Regions from separate parts of the Phocaeicola sp. RTP21359st1_B8_RTP21360_211022 genome, predicted to be linked through region 1. Evidence: riboswitches for the same ligand, from Rfam matches in the RefSeq annotation. Region 1 holds a riboswitch; the other holds the start of a gene.

Region 1 (7,495 bases):
GATCTGGTAAAAGAACAAATCCGTATAGCCAATAACGAGGTGCTGCACCTGAAGCAAGAAGAACTTTTCCAGCGCGGTCATGCCATCGAATGTCGTATCTGTGCGGAAGACACGGAGAACAACTTCATGCCTTCGCCGGGTATCATCAAACAGCTGACGGAGCCTAACGGCATCGGCGTACGCATTGACAGCTACGTTTACGAAGGTTACGAGATTCCCATCTATTACGACCCGATGATAGGCAAGCTGATTGTATGGGCTACGACCCGCCAATATGCCATAGAACGTATGCGCCGGGTACTTTACGAGTACAAGATTACGGGCCTGAAGACCAACCTCAGTTATCTGAAACGCATCATGCATACCCCCGACTTTGTAAAGGGTGAGTATAATACCTTGTTCATAGAGAAGAACTCGCGTATGCTGCTCCGTGGCAACGGTAATAATGAGGAGATTGAGAATATCACCATGATCGCCTCTTATATTGACTATCTGATGAATCTGGAAGAGAACAAGAGTCCCCAGCTGTCTGATGCCCGTCCCATCAGCCGCTGGCGTGAGTTCGGCTTGCAGAAAGGAGTATTGAGAATCTGATTCTTCATTTAATTAAGCAAAAGTATGGAAATACATATTGGAGACCGCGTAGCCGATGTGACGTTGGTGAGCAAGGAAGGAAACAAGGTACAGTTTATGATTGACGGAAAACCGTATGATGTGGATATCGTTATGGCCGAGAACGGAAGCTGTTCCATCCTGCACGATGGCAATTCCTTCAATGCCGAACTGATCCGTGGGGAGGGTGGAAAGAGTTATGATGTGAATATGTTCTACCGTTCCTATCATGTGGACATAGTGGACACCCAGACCAAGTATCTGCGTATGAAAAAGGGCGGCGAGGAGAGACAGGATGACAAGATTGTAGCTCCCATGCCCGGAAAGGTTATAAAAATTCCCGTCCGGAAAGGAGACCGTCTGTCATCCGGGGATATTGTGGTAGTGCTGGAGGCCATGAAGATGCAGAGCAACTACAAAGTGACCTCGGACTGCACGGTAAGGGATATCCTGGTCAATGAAGGGGATTCCGTCAATGCTAACCAGGTATTAATAGTATTGGATATAATAAAAGAAGATTGATCATGACAAGAGAAGAAATATACAGCCGGTTTGAAGAGCTGGACAAACGCGCGTCGCTGGGCGGCGGTGTGGACAAGATCGAGAAACAACACGCCCAAGGGAAGATGACCGCTCGCGAGCGTATCGGAATGTTGCTGGACAAAGGTACGTTCAATGAACTGGACAAGCTGGTGAACCACCGTTGTACCAACTTCGGCATGGAGAAGAAGCAGATTGCCGGAGATGGTATGGTCACCGGTTACGGAAAGATAGACGGCCGTCCAGTGTTTGTCTATGCATATGATTTTACCGCACATGGCGGCTCGCTGAGCGAGACCAATGCTGCCAAGATTGTAAAGGTTCAGCAACTGGCTTTGAAGACGGGAGCTCCCGTTATCGCCCTGAACGACTCGGGAGGCGCACGCATCCAAGAAGGGGTGAACAGCCTTGCCGGATATGCCTCTATTTTCTATCAGAACACTATCGCCTCAGGTGTTATCCCGCAGATTTCCGCCATCTTGGGTCCTTGTGCCGGAGGAGCCTGCTACTCACCAGCACTAACCGATTTTATCTTTATGGTAAAAGAGAAGAGCCACATGTTCATCACCGGCCCGGATGTGGTGAAGACTGTGACTAACGAGGAGGTGGGCAAGGAGGAACTGGGCGGTGCCTATACCCACAGCAGCAAAAGCGGTGTGACCCATTTTATGTGCGACAATGAGGAGGAAACGCTGATGAGTATCCGCGAATTGCTGAGTTTCCTGCCTTCCAACAATATGGAGGATGCGCCGTTGGTTCCCTGCAACGATGACATCCATCGTCAGGTGGAGGCGTTGCAGACTGTCATTCCCGAAGATCCGAATATGCCTTATGATATAAAGGATATCATCGAACCGGTGCTGGATAACCAGTATTTCTTCGAGGTGATGCCTCACTTTGCTAAAAATGTGGTGGTGGGGTTCGGTCGCCTGGGAGGTCGTTCCGTAGGTATTGTTGCCAATCAGCCCGCCTGGCTGGCCGGCGTCCTTGACATTGACGCCAGTGACAAGGCTGCCCGTTTTATCCGTTTCTGCGACTGCTTTAACATTCCTCTGATCACTTTCGAGGATGTTCCCGGCTTCCTGCCCGGAACAATACAGGAACACAACGGCATCATCCGCCACGGTGCGAAGATAGTTTATGCATACGCCGAAGCTACAGTGCCCAAGGTAACTTTAATTACCCGTAAAGCTTACGGAGGTGCCTACATTGTCATGTCCAGCAAACCGACGGGAGCCGATGTGAACCTGGCTTATCCACAGGCGGAAATAGCCGTTATGGGAGCTGCGGGAGCTGTAAATATCCTCTATCGGAAATCCACTCCTGAAGAAAAACAAGAAATAATCAAAGATTACGAAGATAAATTCTCTAACCCTTATTGTGCGGCAGAACGCGGCTTGATTGATGAAGTGATTATGCCCCGTGACACCCGCTATAAACTCATTCAGGCTTTGGAAATGTGTCACAACAAAAACCAAAGCAATCCGCCTAAAAAGCACGGCAATATGCCGTTGTAATTGTTCAATGTGTGTGTATCCCCGCAGAAGTGATTTTTCCGGGGATACTTTTACCAACCCACATGATGGGAAATTTTAAATATAAAATGATGACTTAGTTAAAAATAAATATATTTCTTAATACTATGGAACTTCTTAAAAACCTCTTTGAAGGATATCCCAATCTTTGGGGCGGAGGTGTAGCACACTCCGTACTCATTCTGTCACTAGTTATCGCCTTTGGAATTATGCTGGGTAAAATAAAAATATCCGGCATCTCACTTGGTGTCACATGGATTCTTTTTGTCGGTATCGTATTCGGCCATTTCAATCTGAATCTGAATGAACACCTGCTACATTTTCTAAAAGAATTCGGTCTTATTTTGTTCGTCTATTCCATTGGTTTGCAGGTGGGTCCCGGTTTCTTCTCAGCCTTTAAGAAAGGAGGATTTACGCTGAACATGTTGGCTATGGGGGCTATTTTTATCAGTGTAGTCATTACTATCATTTTACATTTTACTACCGGAACTCCCATAACCACCATGGTCGGCATTCTCTCTGGTGCTGTTACCAATACTCCCGGCCTTGGTGCCGCCCAACAGGCAAATAGTGATTTAAATGGCATAGATGCACCGGAGATTGCGATGGGATATGCTGTTGCCTATCCCTTGGGGGTGGTTGGTGCCATTCTCTCATTGCTTGCACTGAAATACATTCTTAATATCAAAACATCACAAGAAGAAGCCGATGCCGAAAAAGGATTGGGACATTTACAGGAACTGACCGTACGCCCCGTTACATTAGAGATAAAAAATGAAGCAATACATGGGAAGACCATTAAGGAAATACGTCCTTTGGTAAACCGCAACTTCGTCATTTCGCGCATACGCCATCATGACGGACAGCAGGAAGTGGAACTAGTAAATTCAGAAACGATATTACATATTGATGACAAGATTCTGGTTATCTCGAACCCTATTGACATTGAAGCGATTACAGTATTTTTTGGCAAACAGGTAGAAATGGAATGGGAACAGTTAAACAAGAAACTTATCTCACGCCGCATTTTGATAACAAAGCCTGAGTTAAATGGAAAAATGCTCTCACAACTTAAGATACGAAATAACTTCGGTGCGAGCATCACCCGTATCAACCGTTCAGGAGTAGACTTGGTAGCCTCCCCACATTTACAGTTGCAAATGGGCGACCGTGTAACTATAGTTGGTAGTGAACTTGCTGTCACTCATGCCGAAAAGGTTTTGGGAAACTCCATGAAGAGACTGAATCATCCCAATCTTATCCCCATTTTTTTCGGCATCGCATTAGGATGTATCTTGGGAAGTATTCCATTTATGTTTCCAGGTATTCCACAACCAGTAAAACTTGGTCTAGCAGGTGGACCGCTTATTGTATCCATTCTTATCAGTCGTTTCGGTCCTCAATATAAAATGATTACATACACCACGATGAGTGCTAACTTGATGATAAGAGAAATCGGGATTTCCTTATTCCTAGCTTGTGTAGGGTTGGGAGCCGGGAAAGATTTTATAGAGACAATTGTAAATGAAGGTGGATATATTTGGATTATGTATGGAGCTATTATTACGACCGTACCATTAATCATAACGGGGCTCATTGGGCGTTATGCCTGTAAATTAAACTATTATACCCTTATTGGTGTATTATCAGGAGCAAATACTAATCCGCCTGCCCTCGCCTATTCCAATGATCTGACTTCATGTGACGCTCCGGCCGTGGGATATGCCACCGTATATCCGCTTGCTATGTTCCTACGCGTACTTACGGCTCAATTATTGATACTCTCATTAGGTTAAACTTTAAAATTCTTTAAATATGTACCAACAAGAAACGATTACCAAAGAACTACATTTACAGTTAAGTGATGAAGATTTGGCACAGTTCGAACTTGATGCCAAAGAAACGGAACGTCTCGGACACATCGGCACCCACATGGATTGCTATATGGAAGCTCCCCGCTATAAAGAATATGTAACAGATGCCGTCGTGGTAGATTGTCGGAACGGACTACCAGCCGACGAATACTTTAATAACTTGGACATAGAAGGTAAAGCATTGGTTTTATATACCGGCAATATGGCAACCAACGACTATGCAACCAAAGACTTCTTTATGTTTGACATGAAGCTTAATTGGGACTCTCTGGCTGCATTACTTTATAACCATCCAAAGTTTATTCTTATTGACTCACATGGGTTAGGCATGTTTTCACAACACCGGTTATTCGATATGGAATGTGAGAAAAACGGTTGTTTTCTTATTATGTGCCTGATGCTTGAAGGAGAAGAAATATTGAATATAAAAAAATTAAAGATTGAAATTGACAAGGAAATGCCTTCCACTGGAAAGCCATGTCGTGTCTATGGATTCTAAAAAAAGAAAAACATAACTTCATTTAAATGGATAAGACAGCCGAAACTTTGATAGATGTCAGTGGATTTATTTCTGAATATTCCGCTCACATGATGGGATGTGGTGTACATACTTCACGAGTGATACGCAGTGCCAATCGCATTGGGGAATCATTCGGTTATATGGTAAAAATCAGTGTCATTCAGAAAAAGAAAAGACGAGATCGAAAAGCAAGTATATCAATTGGTTACTCATAACAATAGTAGCTGTGCTGCTTGGAAGCATGGTAGTAGAACTTGTCCAAAATGTTTAATACCATCCAACTTTTATAAATCATTTCTGATTTTTAAACTAACTCAATGCTGTAATAATTCCAATTTCCATTATCTTTGTTCCCGAATCGGTTCCGAATAGATGTCCTCTATCCGGATTAAAAGGGAATCGGGTGTAAATCCCGGACAGTCCCGCTGCTGTGAAACTCCGATAAAATTTCCGATACGTACCTATTGCCACTGCCTGACTCCACATAACGAGAACGCGGGAAGGCATCGGAAATGAGGAGCCAGTCAGAAGACCTGCCATTCATCAAAGGCCGTTTCTACTCGTGGGGTTAGGGAAGCGGTACGAAAATATACAATAATTCATACCAACAGCATCTCATGCAAATAATTAAAAGGAATGGGACAACAGAATCCTACGACAGGGAAAAAATAGCCGTTGCCATACGGAAAAGTTTTATCAGTACCCAAAAAGAAATAACAGATGAAGCTGTCTACACCATAGTAGATGAAGTGGAACAATTTCTGCATCAAAACGAAGCAAATCGTAGTGTAGAACGCATTCAGGACGAAGTGGAACGTAGCTTGATGGAACATGGCTTTTACGCAGAAGCCAAAAACTATATACTTTACCGTTGGCAGCGCACAGAAAGAAGAAAAGTCCTCAGTCAAATCATTACCGGAACCGGTGATGATACTATAGCAAATATACTGAAAGAGATACAAAAAGACTTCTCCGGGAAGGAATATAGTCTAACCTTTCTCGCAGAGAAATTCACAAGTTTCTGTAAACCGGATATGACATCCGGGGAACGGTTGGCGGCACTTGTCAAAGCGGCTGTAGAACTGACAACACAAGAAACTCCCGACTGGGAATTCATTGCAGCGCGTCTGCTGAATTTCCGATTGACAAAGAAACTGACCGAACAGGCGGAAGCTGCCGGCATCTTTTCATTTTATGATAAATTACGCTACCTCACCGACGAGGGCTTGTATGGTAATTATATCTTGGCCTCCTATACTCCACAGGAGATAGAAACGGCAGCCGGCTTCATGTGTCCCGAACGTGACAAGCTTTTCAATTATTCAGGACTGGATCTGCTTGCCAAACGTTATCTGATCCGTACCCGTTCACACGAACCTATAGAGTCTGTGCAGGAAATGTATTTAGGGATTGCCCTTCATCTCGCTATGCCCGAAAAACAGAACAGACTGCAATGGGTAAAAAAGTTCTATGATATATTAAGTCGTCTGGAAGTCACAATGGCCACTCCTACCCTGGCAAATGCCCGAAAACCTTATCACCAGTTATCCAGTTGCTTCATTGATACAGTGCCCGATAGTCTGGAAGGCATTTACCGCAGCTTAGACAATTTTGCGATGGTAAGCAAATTTGGAGGAGGAATGGGAATGTACTTTGGCAAAGTTCGTGCCGCAGGTGGAAACATACGCGGATTCAAAGGTGTGGCCGGAGGTGTAATCCGATGGATGAAACTGGTGAATGACACTGCTGTAGCCGTTGACCAGTTAGGTATGCGTCAGGGAGCCGTAGCCGTCTATCTGGATGTATGGCACAAAGACTTGCCTGAGTTTCTGCAACTCCGGACCAATAATGGAGATGACCGGATGAAAGCGCACGACATCTTCCCCGCCGTATGCTATCCGGACTTATTCTGGCGTATGGCGAAACGGGATTTAAACCAGCAATGGCATTTATTCTGCCCCAATGAAATAATAACCGTCAAAGGATACTGTCTGGAAGACTACTACGGAGAGGAATGGGAACAAAGATACATGGATTGCGTAAATGACTCCCGACTCTCCAAGCGCAGCATGAGCATCAAAGATATCGTCAGACTGATACTGCGTTCGGCTGTAGAAACAGGTACTCCCTTTACATTCAATCGTGACACCGTGAACCGTGCCAATCCCAATGCGCACCGGGGAATCATTTATTGCTCCAATCTTTGCACGGAAATAGCACAAAACATGTCCTCCATTGAAACAGTTTCTACAGAGATATGTACGGAAGATGGTGATACAGTGGTAGTCAAAACAATCCGGCCCGGAGACTTTGTGGTATGTAATCTTGCCAGCCTTTCATTAGGACATTTGCCCTTGGAGGATGAAAAACAAATGAAAGAAAAGGTGGCAACTGTAGTACGGGCATTGGATAAT
Region 2 (7,495 bases), on a different contig from region 1:
GTATGCAGTATCCGGGTCGTATCCCAAGGATTGCGCAGGCGGGCAATGGTATAGTCTTCGGTTGCAGACAGGCTGAGGTTCTCTGCATAACGCAAAGAGATTGTTTCTTCTGCTTCTATTACAGAAGCAGTCTTGCTTTTTCCGCCGCAGGAGGAAAGAAGGGCAAGCAAGAAGATGAATAGGATTACTTGTTTCATGTTATTTTTTATAATATCCGCCGGTTTTACGGGAACCTTTGTATTCTATTAATTCTTTATCTTTCAGTGATTTTAAATAACGCTCTGTCGTAGCAGCTCCTTTTTGGATATATTCTGCAATTTCATATCCTTTTGCACCGGGTTTCTTTTTCAAGAAGGTGAGGATAAGGCTTTCAAGTTCGTTTATTCCCTCATTTATTCCCTCACCTTCATTTACTCCCTCATCAGCGATTCTGTTTATTACTGAAATAAACTGCATTCCTACCGGCTCATTGATGAATTTTATATTCGGTTCTTCTTGAAGTGCACGTATAATCCCTGAGCCCAGACCACGATAAGGCATCGTTTTAGCACAGAAATTGGCAATGAAAGGATTGCGTACTACGGCGCTTCCCAGTTTGATACTTTCCACAGTCAGCCCATCGGGAAGGCATCCCGGGCTGATAATCTCTACACGGTTATCAAAAATGAGTAATCTTATCGGTGCATTGCGCGTATAATCGCGATGTACCAAGGCATTTTGCAAGATTTCTTCTAATGCCACTTCTGATATTTCCAGTTTCCCGATAGAATTAAATCCTTGTCCTGCCTGTATATTATGGAGGTTTGCTTTCAGAAAAGACATTCCCTTTTCAAATAATTCGGGCAGTGTGCCGGTGATTCCTGATAAGACAGGCCGATGATTTCTCCCGTCTTGTCTTTTATGCCGAAGAGTATCATTCCCCCCCCCCGTGCATTGGACATAGCTACCATTTCGGCGGCAATACTGTCTTGGTTGGGAAAGCGTTCTTTGAACTGTACCGTACTGGTTTCTCCACATTTTATAATGAGTTGTAATTCTTTGCTGTCCATTTTTCTAGGTCTGTATTTGACTACGTATACAAATGTACGGTAAAAAAGTGAGGAAAGCTTTATGGTTATAAGGGAAATTGCAAAGTCTTGCTCCTTCCGCCGCAGGCGGAAAAAAGCAAGACTGAAAGCATCAGGTGAATAAAGAGAGAAAATTGTTTCATTGGTTAGTCAATAAATACGGCTGCTTTAGGATCTATGCCACATTCGAACTTTTCAATGAAAGTACCATCTTTCTTGAAACGGTAGATGTCTCCGTTGGTGGTATAATCTCCTGCGCCAATGTAGAAATCTCCATTTTCAGGATTAATGCTCAACATGGTAATGATGCTTGTCTTTAGCTTTTCGGGCATTTGCACGAATGCTTTTTCTACTTTCTCGTTGGTCTTGGCATTGTAAGAGTATAATGTGTGTGTGGAAGTGTTGTCTGCATAGTTCGTTTCGGAATAGATGACATATACTATATCGTCATGTTCTGCCATATAGACGCCTTTGCCTATTTCTTTATACGTCTTGGTTGTCGGGTCGAAGAGAACTACAGGATAAGGATAGTTGTTATAGTCATTGCTGCCGTAACCTTGAATAAACAGTTTGTCTCCTGCTTCCAGAATCTTTTCCGGATTTTGGAATATTTCAATGTTTTCTGCTTTATCAAATGTGTTGATATCAATAATAGACAAACGGTTATCGTAGCCGAATCCTGAATTTACCAAATACAGTTTTCCATCTTCTTCGATAATGCCTTCCGGATTTTTACCGACAGCAACCATCTTTTCGAAGGCTAATGTATTGGCATCCAAACGCGCTACATTGCCGCTAGTCAGGGTTACATAGATTTTTCCATTCTCGGCAACCATGCAACGTGGCTGTCCTTGTTCATCTGTAAATTCATAGCGTTTCAATTCTACACAAGCCTCATTCAGTTTGGTGATGTATTTTGAACCATACACAGCCACGTAGATATGGTTATTGTAGCTTATCATATCTTGTCCTGCATCGCCCAATTTGGCATTGTTTTGCTTGAAGAAAATGTCATCAATGACATCTAGGGATTTGTTCGGAGCATAGAAGGTGATGCCGGCATTGTTTTTTTGATAAGATCCCATATTCAAAATGTAGACACGGTTTTCAGGCAATTCCACCTTCGAACCTTCATCGTTTTTTTTGCTGTCATCGTCATCATCACTACATGAGGTGAATGAAACACCCAGCATTAACATACACAGTGTTCCAAAAAATAAGCTTCTTAGTTTCATAATTAATCTTTAAAAGTTAGACATTTATATTGTTTAAAATCTTAATACTCCCGTTATGCGCCAGGAACGTCCGGGCATGGGGTAATATTTGATAACATCATATTGCTTGTCAGTGAGGTTGATAACTTCTGCCTGAAGGCGGAGGTGACAGCCTTTCATTGTAAATTCCCGCCATAAAGTGGCTGTATGTTCTACATAACCGTCTATCTTATTCACCGGTATATTCTGTGCCATATAGTAGCGTTCGCTGACCCCTGTCAGGCTGTAACCCACATTAATCCAAGGAGTTTCGATGGTGGTCGAAGCATTGCCGCTATGCTGAGGCGTATAGGGCAGCTGGTCTTTATAATTCTTGGCATCGGGATTTGTCATATCTATGGCTTTTTGCCAGGAATAGTTGCCGCTTAATCCTACGTTTATGTTAGGGCAGACCGGTATGGAAGTAGCCATTGTCGCATCAAGGCCGGTGATATGTACCGTGCCGTAATTCTGCATTTTCCATACATAAGTACTGGGAAAGGCAACTATTTTATCGGTTACTTCATTATAATATCCGTCAAGAGTGACAGAAAGGAAATCGGTGAACGGAAACGGCTTGCCGTTCCAAGTGACACCTATATTGTATTCGCGTGCCTTTTCCGGGCGTAAGGAGGTATTTCCTATGCGTAGATAATAAAGGTCATTGAAGGTAGGTACGCGGAACGTATTCTTATACATTGCGCGGACGTATAATTGTTCTTCTTTCCATGGCTGAATGGAAACGGACAGGGTGGGCGACAGGCGTTTCCGGTCGTCGGGAGTATTCCCTGCTTTTACTTCTTCCGTAATGAAAGTCCCCACCAATGTGCACGATAGCTTGATACGTCCCCATTGGTAACGTGCATTGAGGGCTGTGAGCGAGGAATATCTCACCGGGTTGGGGCTGTCGTTGATATTGGTGTGAAGGGTATTGATGAATCCATCCTGCGCGAGCGATAATTCCAGACCTTTGACGGGCTGATAAAGCACGGCGGCGGACAGATAATATTCGTCCTGACGGTTGATGTCGGTCTGCTTTCCGTTTTCATACTTCACGTCTGTATCTTCGTATTTGTTCCAAGAATGGTTGAACTTGGCTTGCGCCTGCAAAGTCCATTTGGGGGAGAAGGTTTTCTTATAACGGGCTTGGGTGAAGAAATTCTCGTCCCACAAACGTTCTTCTGCCTTCGGGTTGTATAGAATGACAGCACCGGGCAGTCCGCGTTCGGAATAAAAATAATAGGCTTTCACATCCAGTGTACTTTCGTCATGGAAAGTATGAAACAGATTCGCCTCTCCCTGCCATGTATGAATATCCGAATTGTTTCTTTTCTCTTGAGTGATGTATTTTCCGTTTTCCAATGTGAAGGGATAATTACCGTCGGCACGCATAAAGGAAGCATCGACTGACAGACCGGTGTGTTCTCCCAGCTTCTGCCATCTGCGTATGGATGGGGCTATGTAGCCGAAGGCTCCTCCCCGGATTTGTATTTGTGACAGGGAGGATTTACCATTTTCGAAGACGGGTTTCTCCGTTTCAATGCTGAGTACTCCTGCCGAAGCATACAGACGGGCCGGTTGCAGCAGATTCTCATCTTGTCCGATTGCCAATGAAAGAGAGGATACATTGTCGAGGGAGAAACGCCCGATATCGATTTGTCCTGCCTGACTGTTGCTGACGACTACTCCATCATAGCTGACTGCTGTGTGTGCAGCTCCTAAATTGCGGACGGAAACGGTCTTCAGACCGCCTATGCCTCCATAATCGCGGACGTTGGTTCCGGCAAAACGCCTTACGGCATCTGCCATATTCTGTAACCCCAAGTTCTTTATATCTTCCTTGTTGATAAGTTGTACAGGGCTGCCGGTTGTTATTTTGGCAGGCGGACGTCTTGCTGTAACCGTAACTTCATCTATTTTATGCACTTTTCCGGTGATGGAATCTCCTTTCTTCTGTGCCTGTATTTCAAGCGGCAATAGGAGAAAGCTGCAAAGCAGACAAAGCCATAGCTTATAAGCCTGGTTATTTCCTTTCATTTAAAAAAAACATATTAATGAATAAATACCGCATTCTTACCGCTGCTCTTTCCTCGAAAGCGACGGTCGATGACTTTACGTTTTGCAGGTCTTCTGACTTACTCCTGTTTACTTGCCTTCCCACCTTATTATATATACAGGCAGTGGCGTGAGTGGATAAGTAAACCTATCCCCTTATAGGGGTAGATGGAGCTTACAGCAGCGGGACTGTTCAGGACTTGCACCTGATTCCCTTTTCATCCGCTTCCTCGCATCAGTCGGAGGTACGCGGAACAAAACATGGCAAAGATAGTTTGTTTGGATGAATAAGAAAAGGGAAATGATAAAAAATCCTTTTTTTAATTAGTTACAGATTTATTTTCTCCCAGCAAAAGTAGGCGTGTATAACGGTTCTTTTTTTAGTGACAAAACGACTTGATTCTATCCATGTTGAAGATAAAATAGAATAGTATTGAATAAAATAAAACTGATGCTTAACAACATTCAAATATTGATTTGCTTTATTCAATACAATCACTATATTTGTTAAATGGATAATCTTAAAATACGTAATAGATGAAACACTTGAATTTTATTTTAGCCGGTTTATTTTTCCTGTGCGGTATTTGTTGTCGGGCACAAGTGCTTCCTTTGGAAGAAAATGTGGTGCTGAACACCAAGGAAGGACAAATCAAAGGAAAACTGCTTTTGCCCGGTGGGGTGAAAACCTGTCCGGTGGTGCTTATTATAGCCGGCTCCGGACCTACGGATATGGATGGTAATTCAGCCATTGGCAATTTGAGGAATAATTCGTTGAAGTTTCTGGCGGAAGGCTTGGCGGCAAACGGCATCGCTTCCTTGCGCTTTGACAAGCGGGGGATAGGAACCAGTGCGTCGGCAGGTAAGGAGGAAGCGAAACTTCGTTTTGAAGATTATGTGAATGATGTGACGGGCTGGATTGATTACTTGGCGAAAGAGAAACGTTTTACGACAATCACGGTGGCAGGACATAGCGAAGGGGCACTGATTGGAATGCTGGCCTGTCAGAACCGGCCGAAGGTGAAAGGCTATATCTCGGTTGCCGGTGCGGGGCGTCCTGCCTACGAGATTATAGAGGCGCAAGTGGCTGCTCAACAGAATCCGGAAGCGGTGCGGAAGGAGGTGGCATCCATTAACGGGTCCTTGAAAAACGGCAAGGAAGTGAGTGACGTGCCGGCTTATCTGCAATCATTGTATCGGGCTTCTGTCCAGCCTTATTTGATTTCCTGGTTCAAGTATAATCCCCGGACGGTGATTGCTTCCGTCAAAGTGCCGGTCCTCATTGTTCAGGGTAAAAATGATATTCAGGTTTCGGTGGAGGATGCCGAACTTCTGAAAAAGGGTTGCCCGGCTGCCGAACTGCTTTTGATTGATAAGATGAACCATGTGCTGAAAGATTGTGAATCAAAGGCCGTACAGCAGCAGATGCTTACTTACGGGAATCCTTCTCTGCCGGTGAACAGTACTTTGATAGCTTCTGTCAGTACATTTGTGAAAAAACTGAAATGATATGGGAGAAATAAAGAAACGTTTGCCGTTGAAATGCCCTGCGTGTGATGCACCGTTGAGGGAGATTCATTTCGGTCCGGCACCCAATCCTGTCTGGTTGGTGTTATGCGGCAGAGCATCTGATGGTGTGGCTGTTGTGTCGTATGTTGATAAGCCATCTTTATGGATAAAATAAAAAAGAGGATGCCAAAAGTCTTGTTGAAGCTTTGACATCCTCTTCTATGTTATACTGATGCGTTATTTAATCTTTTCTCGAATCTTGCTAAGATAGGCACGCATCCCCGCAGCATCTTTCTTGTTGATGATATCTAACAGCTCATTTAATTCTGTACGGATACCTTCTACCTGTGCAGGGGTGCGGGGATTGAATAAAATTTCCTGCAACAGGTAGTCGTCTTCGTTCAATACTCCTTTGGCTATCTTCATGTGGCGTTTGAAAGTAGTACCGGGAGCGTCCTGATGCTTCATTACTGCCGCAAAAACGAAAGTGGAAACAAAAGGGATGGACAGCGAATAGGCCACTGTCTCATCGTGCTCTTCAAAGGTATATTCAAAGATGTTCAGACCAAGGTTTTGGTATAAGTCCTTGAAGAAGATTTTACCCAGATGGTCGCCTTCGCTGATGATGATGGCATTTTCGGTGCTCAGTTTGTCAAGGTTGGCAAATGTGGGACCGAACATGGGGTGGGTAGATACATAACGGAATCCGCATTGGTCATAAAACTCTTTCAGTCCGGTCTTTACCGAGGCAATATCGCTGATGATGCAATCCTTGGGGAGAGCGGGCAATACTTGGTGAAAAGCATCCAGCGTATATTTCACGGTTGCCGCATTGATAACCAGTTCGGGCTTGAATTCTTCAATTTCTTCGAGTGTGGTATATCGGTAGGTGTTGTAAACGAAACGAAGGCGTTTCGGGTCTACATCAAATACAGCGGTTTCGTGCTGGAAGCTCAATACATCGGTAAAGAAGGAGCCCATTTTACCGGCTCCTAAAATTAGAATTCTCATAATCTTTCTATGTTTATTTATTAATGTCCTAAATTTATAGTGTTACAAAAAAATCCCGCATCCATTTTAGGAGCGGGATCCAACGTATCTTTTTCAATTTCAGTATTTATTATCTGTTATTTCATACATACAAATTCCCACTCTACTTTCTTGCCGAAGTAAAAGTAATAATAAGAATAATATGTATAAGTAAACAAATTCATAAGCCTGATTTCTTTTTGTTCTAAATTTGAGGGCAAAAGTAATACTTTTATTTAAGGTGCAAATCAAAAAAAAGATTTTTTTGTATTTTCTTGATGAGAAATTCTCCATGTCTTATGATTTAGAAGAATCCTCATAGACTTTTCATTTGTTTAAATGTAATAATATTGCTCTCCTTTGCTTAAACATGGTTAAAGGTGAATGAACTGGTAACTGTCTTTCTTGTACTTAAAGCTTAAAATATATTTATTTGTCAGACAAATAAGATAAATTGAATTCGCTAACTTTAAATATCAGTCAGATGTATAATTTGAAACTTCATAATCAGGCTGTAACTTTAGTTGACCAGGTTGAGGACAGCTTGCTGAATTATTTTCGTGAGCATGATTTGCGTATAGG

Evidence for each region. A riboswitch is a leader RNA that binds a small molecule or an ion and turns the genes downstream of it on or off. The one in region 1 is predicted to bind cobalamin.
Region 2: another riboswitch for cobalamin. It lies ahead of AB5062_RS13335 (TonB-dependent siderophore receptor); the one in region 1 lies ahead of AB5062_RS03265 (ribonucleoside-diphosphate reductase subunit alpha).

Annotation. Positions count from the first base shown of each region.
Region 1 is NZ_JBDFXP010000004.1:158,172-165,666, reverse strand. It holds gene accC (acetyl-CoA carboxylase biotin carboxylase subunit) at 1-594, shown strand, start outside; gene AB5062_RS03290 (acetyl-CoA carboxylase biotin carboxyl carrier protein subunit) at 619-1,134, shown strand; gene AB5062_RS03285 (acyl-CoA carboxylase subunit beta) at 1,137-2,669, shown strand; gene AB5062_RS03280 (putative transporter) at 2,795-4,483, shown strand; gene AB5062_RS03275 (hypothetical protein) at 4,503-5,060, shown strand; gene AB5062_RS03270 (hypothetical protein) at 5,087-5,296, shown strand; cobalamin riboswitch at 5,424-5,637, shown strand; gene AB5062_RS03265 (ribonucleoside-diphosphate reductase subunit alpha) at 5,699-7,495, shown strand, end outside.
Region 2 is NZ_JBDFXP010000024.1:21,388-28,882, reverse strand. It holds gene AB5062_RS13355 (ABC transporter substrate-binding protein) at 1-197, opposite strand, end outside; gene AB5062_RS13350 (ATP-binding protein) at 199-822, opposite strand; gene AB5062_RS13345 (helix-turn-helix domain-containing protein) at 810-1,049, opposite strand; gene AB5062_RS13340 (YncE family protein) at 1,214-2,302, opposite strand; gene AB5062_RS13335 (TonB-dependent siderophore receptor) at 2,336-4,357, opposite strand; cobalamin riboswitch at 4,423-4,650, opposite strand; gene AB5062_RS13330 (alpha/beta hydrolase) at 4,913-5,884, shown strand; gene AB5062_RS13325 (hypothetical protein) at 5,886-6,059, shown strand; gene AB5062_RS13320 (prephenate dehydrogenase/arogenate dehydrogenase family protein) at 6,122-6,895, opposite strand; gene AB5062_RS13315 (FadR/GntR family transcriptional regulator) at 7,398-7,495, shown strand, end outside.